Regions from separate parts of the Roseateles sp. genome, predicted to be linked through region 1. Evidence: predicted binding sites of a transcription regulator. Region 1 holds the regulator's gene; the other holds the start of a gene.
The links. Region 1 encodes FNR, which switches genes on or off when oxygen is low (the NO sensors DNR and NnrR bind a similar motif). Its sites were predicted from a motif close to TTGATNNNNATCAA; they were not measured.

Region 2: ACQY39_RS15845 (acetyl-CoA hydrolase/transferase C-terminal domain-containing protein) is a predicted target of FNR. The motif match lies at 2,222-2,235, and genes of this name have one in related genera.

Annotation. Positions count from the first base shown of each region.
Region 1 covers NZ_OZ253537.1:2,835,377-2,841,327, forward strand. Annotated here, with positions in the region: gene ccoP (cytochrome-c oxidase, cbb3-type subunit III) at 1-378, shown strand, start outside; gene ccoG (cytochrome c oxidase accessory protein CcoG) at 381-1,895, shown strand; gene ACQY39_RS12160 (hypothetical protein) at 1,933-2,187, shown strand; gene ACQY39_RS12165 (hypothetical protein) at 2,189-2,491, shown strand; gene fnr (fumarate/nitrate reduction transcriptional regulator Fnr) at 2,577-3,311, opposite strand; gene hemN (oxygen-independent coproporphyrinogen III oxidase) at 3,494-4,936, shown strand; gene ACQY39_RS12180 (sulfite exporter TauE/SafE family protein) at 4,942-5,640, shown strand; gene ACQY39_RS12185 (NADP-dependent isocitrate dehydrogenase) at 5,779-5,951, shown strand, end outside.
Region 2 covers NZ_OZ253537.1:3,681,753-3,687,703, forward strand. Annotated here, with positions in the region: gene ACQY39_RS15830 (FtsX-like permease family protein) at 1-68, shown strand, start outside; gene ACQY39_RS15835 (lipocalin-like domain-containing protein) at 68-1,222, shown strand; gene ACQY39_RS15840 (GGDEF domain-containing protein) at 1,262-2,068, opposite strand; gene ACQY39_RS15845 (acetyl-CoA hydrolase/transferase C-terminal domain-containing protein) at 2,349-4,538, shown strand; gene ACQY39_RS15850 (transposase) at 4,610-4,915, shown strand; gene ACQY39_RS15855 (hypothetical protein) at 5,011-5,951, shown strand, end outside.

The sequences.
Region 1 (5,951 bases):
GGCCGCAACGGCGTCATGCCGCCCATGGCTGCCGCCGTCGGTACTGCCGAAGATGTGCGCAATCTGGCCAACTATGTGCTGAGCCTGTCGGGCAGCGCCCATAACTCGATCGCCGCGCAGAAGGGCAAGGAGAAGTTCATGGCCTGTGCCGCCTGTCACGGTGCCGACGGCAAGGGCAACCAGGCTCTGGGCGCGCCCAATCTGACCGACAAGATCTGGTTGCACGGCTGGGGTGAGGATGCGGTGATGGCCATGATCAACAATGGCAAGAACAATATGATGCCGGCCCAATCCACACGTCTGAGCCCTGAGCAGATCCAGGTTCTGGGCGCCTATGTCTGGAGCCTGTCCAGCAAGACGGCAGTCGCCGCCCCCTGACCATGACTGAAGCCCGGGCAGTCCCGCCGGCGCCGCGTGTCGGACCGGCCATTTCTCCCTCCGCGTCGGCCGCCCAGGCGGCGGGCGAGGATGCGGTGGTTGAAATCATCTCGCTCTACGCAGCGCAGAAGAAGATCTACCCACGCGCCGTGTCCGGCCTCTTCGCCAGCTGGCGTTGGGGCTTGGTCTGGTTCACGCAGATCTTGTTCTATGGTCTGCCCTGGCTGCTCTGGAACGACCGGCAGGCCGTGCTCTTCGAGCTCGCCAGCCGGCGCTTTTACATTTTTGGCTTGGTCCTGTACCCGCAGGATTTCATCTACTTGACCGGCCTGCTCTTGATCTCGGCCTATGCCTTGTTCCTGTTCACGGCCGTGGCTGGGCGCTTGTGGTGCGGCTATGCCTGCCCGCAGACGGTCTACACCGAGATCTTTCTCTGGATCGAACGCCAGTTCGAGGGTGACCGTCAGGCGCGCATGAAGCTCGACGCTTCGCCCTGGGGCTTGAACAAGCTCTGGCGCAAGGGCGGCAAGCAGGCGGTGTGGATCACCGTCGCTTTGTGGACCGGCTTCACTTTCGTCGGCTATTTCACGCCCATCAAATCGCTCTGGGCCGAGGCTTTCACGCTCAGCTTCGGTCCCTGGGAGTGGTTCTGGGTGCTGTTCTACGCATTTGCCACCTACGGCTTCGCCGGCTTCATGCGCGAGCAGGTCTGCAAGTACATGTGTCCCTATGCGCGCTTCCAGAGCGCCATGTTCGACAAGGACACGCTGATCATCAGCTACGACGCCGAGCGCGGCGAGCCGCGCGGTTCGCGCAGCAAGAAAGCCAGCGTGGATGAGGTCAAGGCTGCCGGCTTGGGTTCCTGCATCGATTGCACCCTGTGCGTGCAGGTCTGTCCGACGGGCATCGACATCCGCCAGGGCTTGCAGTACGAGTGCATCGGCTGTGCCGCCTGCATCGACGTTTGCGACGGCGTCATGGACAAGATGAACTACCCGCGTGGCCTGATCCGTTACGACACGCAAAACGGTCTCCAGCAGCACCTGAGCCCGGCGCAAAAGCTGCGCCGCATGTTCCGCCCGCGCGTGATCATCTACACCGTGGTCTTGTTCGTGCTGTGCACGGCCTTGCTGGCCAGCCTGCTGTTCTTGCGCAGCCCCGTCAAGCTCGATGTGGTGCGTGACCGCGGTGTGCTAGCACGCGTGGTGGAAGACGGTTATGTCGAGAACCTCTACCGTCTGCAGGTCATGAACGCGACCGAGCAGACCCATCGCTACCGTGTCACCGTCAGCGGCCTGGAGGGTATCCAGCTCGAGAAGGCGGTCGAGTTGAGCGTCGCACCGGCCGAGGCGCGCTGGCTGACCCTGTCGGTGCGCGTGCCGCCCGAGACGGCGGCACGTGCGGCCCAAGACCACAAGGGCTCGCATGGCATCGAGTTCCAGTTGCGCAGCCAGGATGGCGGCCAATCCGGCGCCACCGTGGTGCACGAGAAATCAACCTTTATCGTGCCGCGCTGAGCGCCGGCTCGCACACGCACAGTCAGGAGACATACCCATGAGCCAGAACCTGAATCTCGATGCCCAAGCCCCGCTGGACAAGCCGGCCGGCTGGTGGCGTACCCCCATGATGTGGCTGGTCGTTGGCGGGCCCGCGCTGGTGATCGTCGCCAGCTTTGTGACCCTGAGCCTGGCCATCAGCCATCCCGACCCGGTGCTGGAAGAGAAGGTGGTGGCCAACAAAGCCAGCGGCGCCAAGGCCTTGCTGCCGGCCCGTGAAGCACGCAACCACGCTGCCACCGGCGGGCAGTGAAATGGACAGCGCTGATCGCTCCGCGTCGGCCGTCCCCAAGCTCAGCAGCCGCTGGGCCATGGCCGTGGCCTGGCCATCGTTTTTCATGGCCGGGGTGATGGAGGTGCTGGTGTTTGCCGTCATCGATCCCAGTGATCTGACTTGGTTCGGCGCTGAGCGGCTGGACTGGTCGCGCCAGGCGGTCTACACCGTCAGCTTCATGATCTTCTGGCTGGTGATCAGCCTATCGGCCAGCGTCAGTGTGATGTTGGCGACCTTGCCGGATCTGCCCGAAGACGCCCATCCACGCGGTTGGCCGCGCTGAGCGCCGCGCCAGACCCAGTCGCCATGGCGCGCATGAAAAAAGGCCTTCGGAATTCCGAAGGCCTTTTTCTTGGAGGTAGTTCGTCTCAGCAGGTGCTGTTGTTGACCAGCTTTTGTAGGCCTGCTTGGTCGAGGATGCGCAGATGGCGCTGCTTCACTTCGAGCAGGCCTTCTTCCTGGAATTTGGAGAAAGTGCGGCTGACGGTTTCCAGCTTCAGGCCGAGATAGCTGCCAATTTCCTCGCGCGTCATGCGCAGCACCAGGGCGGCGGCGGAGAATCCGCGCGCCTGCAGGCGTTGGGTCAGGTTGAGCAGGAAGGCAGCCAGGCGCTCTTCCGCACGCATGCTGCCCAACAGCAGCATCACGCCGTGGTCGCGCACGATCTCGCGGCTCATGATCTTGTGGAACTGGCGCTGCAGGTCGGTGAACTCACGGGACAGCTCTTCAAGCTGTTCGAAGGGGATCACGCAGACTTGCGAGTCTTCCAGCGCGACGGCGTCGCAGCTGTGGCGGTCGGTGCTGATGCCGTCCAGGCCCAACAACTCACCGGCCATCTGGAAGCCGGTGACCTGGTCGCGCCCGTCTTCTGAGGACACGCAGGTTTTGAAGAAACCGGTGCGCACGGCGTAAAGCGACTGGAACTCGTCGCCGCTGCGGAACAAGGTGTCGCCGCGCGCCACGGTGCGGCGAGTCGCGACCAATTGGTCGAGCTGGTCCAGGTCACCGGAGGACAAGCCGACCGGCAGGCACAGCTCGCGCAAATTGCAGCTGGAGCAGGCGACTTTCAGGGGCTCGATCTTGATCGGGACGGTGACGTTCATCGTGTGCTTCTTCAGGGGTTCAGCCCGCTCGCTTGAGCCGGCTTGCGCTTGTGGGACTTCCAGATTCTTGACGGACATGAGCATGATGCACCTCAAAACTTGAGGCATTGTTGTTCCGTCAAAGCGCGCGGAGCTTGATCCTTGTCAAGTCGCGCGGCCAAAGCCTTGGCAAAGTGCTGGACATGGTACAGAACATTCAAGGCCGCGCGCGCCCGGCCCCCGAGACAAGCCTCCCCGCCGCTGCCTGCATCAGTGAGGAGTTGCTGCGCCGCTTCGATGTTTCCGGCCCGCGCTACACCTCGTATCCGACGGCCGACCGCTTTGTTGAGGCTTTCACGCTGGAGCAATACCAGCAGGCCCTGGCGCAGCGATCGGGCGGCTCCCAAATTGGAGGCAACACGCCGCTGTCGCTGTACATCCACATTCCGTTCTGCGAATCGGTCTGTTATTACTGCGCTTGCAACAAGGTGATCACCAAGCACCATGACCGTGCCACCGAATATCTGCAGGCTCTGGTCACGGAAATGGACCTGACCCTGGAGCATCTCGGTCGCGGCGCCGCGGTCTCGCAGCTGCACCTGGGCGGCGGTTCACCAACCTTTCTCAGCGATGCCGAGCTGAGCCAGCTGATGGCGGACTTGTTGGAGCGATTCCGTTTGGCGCCCGGTGCCGAGGTGTCCATCGAGGTCGATCCGCGCACCGTGACGAACGAGCGTCTGGCTCATTTGCGTCAGCTCGGCTTCAACCGCCTGAGCTTTGGTGTGCAGGATTTTGACCCCGAGGTTCAGAAGGCGGTGCATCGTCAGCAGAGCTACGAAAGTGTGGAGGCGCTGATGACGGCTGCGCGCACGCTGGGTTTCGAATCCACCAATGTGGATCTGATCTACGGCCTGCCGCTGCAGACGCCCGAGTCCTTTGCGCGCACCATCGCCCAAGTCGGTGCGCTCAAGCCGGACCGCATTGCCCTGTACGGCTACGCCCACCTGCCGCAGCGTTTCAAGCCGCAGCGGCGCATCAACGAGGCCGAGCTGCCGGTGGCGGGCGACAAGGTGACCATGCTGGCCGCGGCCATCAGCGGCTTCGAGCAGCATGGCTACAGCTATATCGGCATGGACCACTTTGCACTGGCCACAGATTCCTTGGCTGTGGCCAAGCGCCAGGGGCGGCTGCATCGCAATTTCCAGGGCTACAGCACCCAGCCTGATTGCGATTTGATTGCCCTCGGCGTGTCTGCCATCGGCCGGGTCGGCGCCAGCTACAGCCAAAACGCCAAGACCCTGGACGAGTACTACGACTCACTGCGCCAAGGGCAGTTGCCGATTCAACGCGGCCTGGCATTGACGCGCGACGACATCGTTCGCCGGGCGGTGATCATGGCGCTGATGTGCCAAGGGCGGCTGGAGTTTGAGTCGATCGAGCTGGCGCATCTCGTCGATTTCGAGAGCTACTTCCGGCCTGAGCTGGAACGCATGCGCGGCCTGGCCGAGCAGGGTCTGGTGACGCTGGAGCCCGGGGCCATTCAAGTGACCGCCATGGGCTGGTATTTCGTGCGCGCTGTTGCTATGGTGTTTGACCGATACCTGCAAGCCGACCGCAGCCGTGAGCGCTTCTCCCGCATCATCTGACCCCCATGCTTGACGCCAGCCTGGCCGCATCTGCCGCTTTGATGGGCCTGGCGGGCACGCCGCATTGCTTGGCCATGTGTGGCGCGACCTGCGCTGCGGCCGGCGGCCGTTCGCCCTTGTCGTTTCAACTCGGCCGTTTGCTGGGCTATGTGATCGCGGGTGCCGTGGCCGCGGCCAGCATGCAGTTGCTGGACCAGATGGGGCAAGCCACGGCCTTGTTGCGGCCGCTCTGGGTGCTGGTCCATGTGGCGGCTCTTCTCTTGGGCCTGTCCCTGCTGTGGCGTGGCCGCCAGCCGGCCTGGTTGGAGCGGGTGGGGCAGGATGTGGGGCGCCAGGTCGAAATCCCTGTCGCCGGCCTGCGTCGCGGTGGCCAGGCTTTGGCGGCGCCGGCGCGGGCAGGCTTGGCCGGCCTGGCCTGGGTGGCCTGGCCATGTGGTCTGCTGCAATCGGCGCTCTTGTTGGCGGCGCTGGCCTCTGGGCCGGCACAGGGCGGGGCGGTCATGGCCAGTTTCGCGCTGACCTCGGGTGCGGGCCTGGCCGTGGGGCCGTGGCTGTTGAGCCGGATGGGCCGCACGCCATTCGGTGTGGACGGCTTGCGGCTTTCGGTGCGTCTGGGCGGCTTCGGTCTGGCGGCCGCGTCGGGCTGGGCCCTGGGCCATGGGCTCTGGGCGCAGATTGCTGCGGCATGCAGTGTGCCGGTCTGAACCGGCTGGCCTGAAGCAAGCGCCGAAATGCCAAGACTTATATAAGACTTGAGTCCGCAGCGGGCGCCGCTGACTTAGAATCGGCGCCCTAATCGTTCCAACCCTTGGGCCTGATTGCTGGGCCGATCTGGATAGCATATGACCGCTTCGCACCCCACCATCATCTACACCTTGACCGACGAGGCGCCGCTGTTGGCGACCGCGTCCTTCTTGCCCATCGTGCGCGCCTTCACGGCGCCGGCAGGCGTGAACGTCGAGACCAGCGACATCTCCGTGGCGGGCCGCATTCTGGGCCAGTTCCCGGAGTTCCT
Region 2 (5,951 bases), 850 kb from region 1:
CCTCGCTCTTGGCGGGTTACCGGGCCGTGGCCCAGCAGGCGGTGCAAGCGGTCAAGGAGGATTGGTGATGCAGGGCGAGCCAGGCGACTGGGTGCCGGGCCGGCGCGCCTGGTTGATGCAAGCGGCAGCTTTGGGCCTGCTGCCGGGGGCGAGCCTGGCGCTCGATTCGACCGGCGCCGCGCGCCCTGCCCGGCTGAGCTTTCCGCGTGACTTTGGCGCTCACCCCGAACAAGCCATCGAATGGTGGTACCTGACCGGCATCCTGTCGCGGCCGGGCCGCTCGGAGCCGGAGTTTGGCTACCAGCTGACCTTCTTTCGCCGGCGCGGCCCGGCGGCGCCTGAGCACCCGAGCCGGCTGGCCGCGCGCCAACTCTTGCTGGCCCATGGGGCGCTCAGCGATCTGCGCCCGGGCGGACACCTGCGTCACGATCAGCGCCTGGGCCGTTCTGTGGCCGGCCTGAATGAGGCCAGCGAACTGGACTGTGCTGTCCGCATGGCCGACTGGCGCCTGGACCGTGTGCCGGGCTCCGGCCCGGACCGCTACCGCGCCGCCCTGAGCAGCCGCAGCAGCGGTTTCGCGCTGCAGCTGGAGCTGCAGGCCAGCCAAGCCCTGCTTTTGCAAGGCGACGGTGGCTTTTCGCGCAAAGGGCCGCAGCCCGAGCAATTCAGCCATTACTACAGCCAGGTGCAGCTGCTCAGCCAGGCGCAGCTGCAGCTGGACGGGCAGGTCTTGAGCCTGCAGGGGCGATCCTGGCTGGACCATGAGTGGAGCGAGCATCTGCTGGGCAAGCCTTCCGACGCAGGGTCAGCTGGCGCGGCAGCGACTGAGAGTGCCATCGGCTGGGACTGGGCCGGCATCAACCTCGGCGACGGCGGCGCGCTGACCGTGTTCCGCCTGCGCCGCGCCGACGGCAGCACGCTCTGGAGTGGCGGCAGCTGGCGCCGGGCCGATGGCAGCACGCTGATCTTCGCGCCTGAGGATGTTCAGATGCAGGCGCTGCGCCACTGGGACAGCCCGCGTGGTGGCGCTCGTTACCCGCTGGAATGGCGGCTGCGCACACCGCAGGGCGAGCAGCGCCTGCGCGCCCTGCTGGATGACCAGGAGATCACCGGTGGCCTGCGCTACTGGGAAGGCGCGGCCGAGCTGATCGACGCCCAAGGTCGGCGCAGCGGCCTCGGCTATCTGGAATTGACCGGCTATGCGGGGGCGCTGCGGATTTGAGCTCGGCCGGTACGGCCGGTACGGCCGGTACTCGGCGCTTCAGGCCTGCAAGGCACTGAACGTTCCCGGCAGCAGGCCCGGGCCGGCGCGCACGCAGTTGCGTCCCTCGGCCTTGGCCAGGTGCAAGGCCTCATCGGCCTCATTGAGCAAGTCGTCGAGGCCGACGTGGCCACTCTTGAGCACGGCCACGCCGATGCTGACGCTGACGGGCACAGGGTGGCCATTCCATGCGAAATCCATGGCCAGCACGCGCTCGCGAATGCGTTCCGCGACATCGAGCGCGCCGAGTGGGTCGGTGTGCGGCAGGAAGAGCATGAACTCCTCGCCGCCGTAACGGCACAAAACATCGGCCTGGCGCAGGGTTTCGCCGCTGACTTCGGCCACCTGGCGCAGCAGCATGTCACCACAGGCGTGGCCAAAGGCTTCGTTGATGCGCTTGAAATGGTCGATGTCGATCAGCACCAGTGCGCAGGGCGTCTGGTAGCGCCGGGCCAGCGACCATTCCCGCTCGACCAGGCTGAGGAATTGGCGGCGGTTGCACAAGCCGGTCAGGCTGTCCCGGGTGGCATAGCGGGCGGTGAAGCGCAGGGCCCGGTCGAGATGGGCCAGCAGAGCCAGCACGCAGGTACTGAGCACGGCCGCCAGGGACAGGCCGCAGAGCGCCGCGATCAGGGCCGCCGTGGGCCGGTCACCGCGCCCCAGCAGGGACACGACCAATTGCGACAGCGCCACGCAGACCAGGGTGATGAAGGCGCAGAAAAGCCAGTGCGCCGGGCGCGGTCCGAGGCGCCGCAGGGCGCTGCGCAGGGGCGGCAACCAGGCCGGCAAGTCCAGGGGCTCGTGCATAAAAGGCGAATGAGGAACGGGTACGTCGACAGCAGGTCTCGGTGCAGCCGGGCATTTCAGCACAGGCCAAGGTGTGGGCGCACAGCGCCCCCCGCAGGCTCGGGGGAGGACTATCCCGCTTTTTGAGGGGCAAACGACGCTTTTGTGGCGGGCTTGCTGAATGTCAAGATCACCCTTGGCAGCGGGGGCGAAACTGTGGCACGGGCGACGGTGTGCTTTCACGGCCACCCAAGACCTGCCCCAAAAGACGAGCCATCAAGAGGCCGGACAGGAGACACGATTGAACAAGAAGAGCCAAGGTCCGGGAACGGACGAGGCCGCAGCGGCGGCAATTGCAGTGGCGCAGCCTGTGCTGCTGACGGATGTGGAAGCGACCGTGGACGAGATCCTGCGCCGCCTGCCCGGTGAGATCCGGCTGGCCCTGCCCCTGGGCGTGGGCAAGCCCAACCCGCTGGTGAACGCGCTCTACCGGCGTGTGGCGGCGCAGCCCGAGCGCCGCTTGCACATTTACACCGCGCTGTCCCTGGAGCGACCCCTGGGTCGCACGGAGCTGGAGCAGCATTTCCTGGCGCCCCTGGTCGAGCGCGTGTTCGCCGACTACCCTGACCTGGCCTATGTGGCGCCACTGCGCGCCGGCCAGTTGCCGCCCAATATCTCGGTGCAGGAGTTCTTCTTCAAGACCGCCGACTACCTCGGCAACGAGGCGGCACAGCAAGGCTTCATCTGCACCAACTACAGCTTTGCCGTGCGGGACATGTGCAGCCAGGGCATCAATCTGCTGATGCAGGCGGTGGCCACGCGCCTGAACCCGGAGACCGGTGAGCGCGAGTATTCCCTGTCCTGCAACCCCGACCTCAGCTTTGATCTGCTCGAGCACCAGGCAGCCGCCGGGCAACCAGTGCTCAGCGTGGCCATGGTCAACGAGGCCCTGCCCTTCATGCCCGGGCCGGCGGTGGCCGACGCCGGGCTGTTCAGCCTGCTGCTGAGCGGGCCGGGCTGCAGCCACAGCGTGTTCGCGCCGCCCAATGCCGCCATTTCCTGGGCCGACTACGCCATCGGCCTGCATGCCTCCAGCCTGGTCAAGGACGGCGGCACGCTGCAGATCGGCATTGGCTCGCTCGGTGACGCCATCGCCCAGGCTCTGATCGTGCGCGAGACCCGCAATGCCGACTACCGGGCCATCTTGGCAGGACTGAGCGGCTGCAGTCCGTCCGACCCGCAGGCTGGGCGCGAGCTGGGCCGCTTCGAGCAGGGCCTGTACGGCTGCTCGGAGATGTTCGTCAACGGCTTCATGCGCTTGATCGATGCCGGGCTGATCCGCCGCCTGGTGTTCGACGATCTGGATTTGCAAGCGCTGGCCCTGGCGGGCCAGCTGGGCCCGCAGCCCGAAGCGAGCGTGATCCGTGCACTGCAGGAGCGCGGCCGCATCGCTTCGCCGCTTCGCCCTTGCGACCTGGAGTTTCTTCAGGCCCAGGGTCTGCTGAAGCCCGAGGTCGAGCTGCAGGCCGATGGACGGCTGGCCTATGCAGGCCAGCATTGGCCCAACTGCAGCGAGGCCATGGCGCCCGAATTGATCGGCCCGGCCTGGCGACGGGCCACGCTGATGCACGGCGGCTTCTTCCTCGGCCCGCGCGACTTCTACCAGCGCTTGCGCGAGTTGCCCGAAGCCCTGCGCCAGCGCATCGCCATGACGCGCATCCACTTCATCAACGAGCTCTACGGCGACACCCTGGGCTCGGAAGCGCTCAAGCGCGCGCAGCGCCGCGATGCCCGCTTCATCAACACGACGATGAAGATGACGCTGCTGGGCGCCGCCTCGTCCGATGGCTATGACTCGGGCCAGATGGTTTCGGGCGTGGGCGGTCAGTACAACTTCGTCGCCATGGCCCATGCGCTGCAGGGGGCACGCTCCATCCTGCTGCTGCGTGCCACGCATGACAACGCCCAGGGCCTGAGCAGCTCCATCGTCTGGCACTACGCCAACTGCACCATCCCGCGCCATCTGCGCGACATCGTCGTCACCGAGTACGGCGTGGCCGACTTGCGCGGCTGCAGCGATGCCGAGGTGATTGCCCGCCTGCTGCAAGTCTGCGACTCGCGCTTCCAGCAGGGCTTGATGGACGAGGCCAAGGCCCATGGCAAGCTGCCGGCCGACTACCAGCTGCCGGCCTCGGCCCGGCGCAATCTGCCCGAGGCCTTGCGCGAGCAGCTGCGCCCCTGGCGCAACAGTGGTGTGCTGCCCGATTTTCCCTTCGGCACCGACCTCAGCGACGAGGAAATGCAGATCGTGCGCGCGCTCAAAAAGCTCAAGCACGCCAGCCACCACCCGGTCGAGCTGGTCAAGCTCATCGTCAAGAGCCTGGGGCCGCAAACCCCGGTGCCCGAGGCCTGGCTGGAGCGCCTGGGCCTCAATGAGGCGCACAGCTTCAAGCAGCTGTTTTTGCGGAGGCTGTTTGCGAGCAATCTTTGAGACTGAAGTCTCGCTCAGGGCCAATTGCCCTCGGCCTCCCGTAGGAGCACATACTGCACGCCATCCTCGGCCTGCAGCTCTACAACCAGCGCATCGGCACTGTAGGGCCAGTGTTTGCGAACCTGCGGCACAACAAGCGCTTGAGCCGCTTCAATTACCGCGGGCAGGCCAAGGTCCGCACGCGGTGGAGCCCGTACTGCATGGTGGACAACATCGCGAAGCTGTCGAGAGCGGGACTCGGGCAAATCGGGGTTCAACAACGCAATCCACAGGCGGCACAATCACAATTCGAGGCCGCCCGAGTGGTTCACAGACCCCAATTTACCGATGAACCCCGAAACACACTTTCGCCGACATTCACGCGCACTGAGCGTTGAAGGTGGTCGTAGATTTCGGGTTGTTGGACAGCCTCGTTAGGCGTCACAATCGCACCCTTCTATCCTCCGAGGCACCGATGAACTGTTTTGTAATCATGCCTTTTGCCCCCGAATTTGATGACGTCTACGCGACCATCAAGAGCACGGTGGAGTCTGTCGCGCCCGTTGAGGGCGGTCGCTGCTTTCGCTTAGACGATTCGAGGCCGGCAGGCCGAATTACTGATCGTCTACTGGCGGAACTCAAGTCTGCTACCGTGTGTATCGCTGACATTACCAATCAAAAGCCAAATGTGATGTGGGAGATTGGGTTCGCCATGGCACTCTCCAAGCCAACCCTAATAATCACCCAAGACTTGGGCCATCTTCCCTTTGACATCAAGGACATGCAGAGTCTGGAATACGACCGGAGTCGACTCAACGCGACGCTTGCCTCGCCACTGAAACGATCTCTCCTGGATACATTGAGCAGCCTTCAGAACACGAACAGCACACCGGCGGCAAGTGCCGACGACAGAAACTCTGAAGCAGTCGGTTCACTGATGGCGGAAGTGGCCGAACTAAAGACGATGGTTTCAGAGGTAGTCACCGCCTGGAAGGAACGGGAGAACTTCTTGCCCGCACCTATCGCTGACACCCGGCAGTTGGAAGGAGATTGGTTGAGCAAGGAATCTGGGAGTCACGTCTATGCGAGATCAATCCACGGGCAGCTGATTGCACCCTACTGCTTCGGAGGTGACGACGGCCTAACTGGCGTCTACTACGAATGGCGGCGCATAGGCGAGTACTGGTTTGCAAAATACAAATGGCTGGATGCCGACCTGTCCGGATTCTCCTTCCTTCGAATGCAGTCCGTCGATCTCATGAATGGCGCGTGGTGGTCATCCGAACAGGAAGTTGGTGTTCAGAAGGCTCCTCCCAAGAGCGCTGGCGTCACGTCTACATGGATTCGTAGAAAAGGCGCCAAAACCCCGAAGTGGGCGACTGCCTTCTTCAAGCGGTTGGAGATTGAGGGTGTGGAGACGGTACTCTCACGATA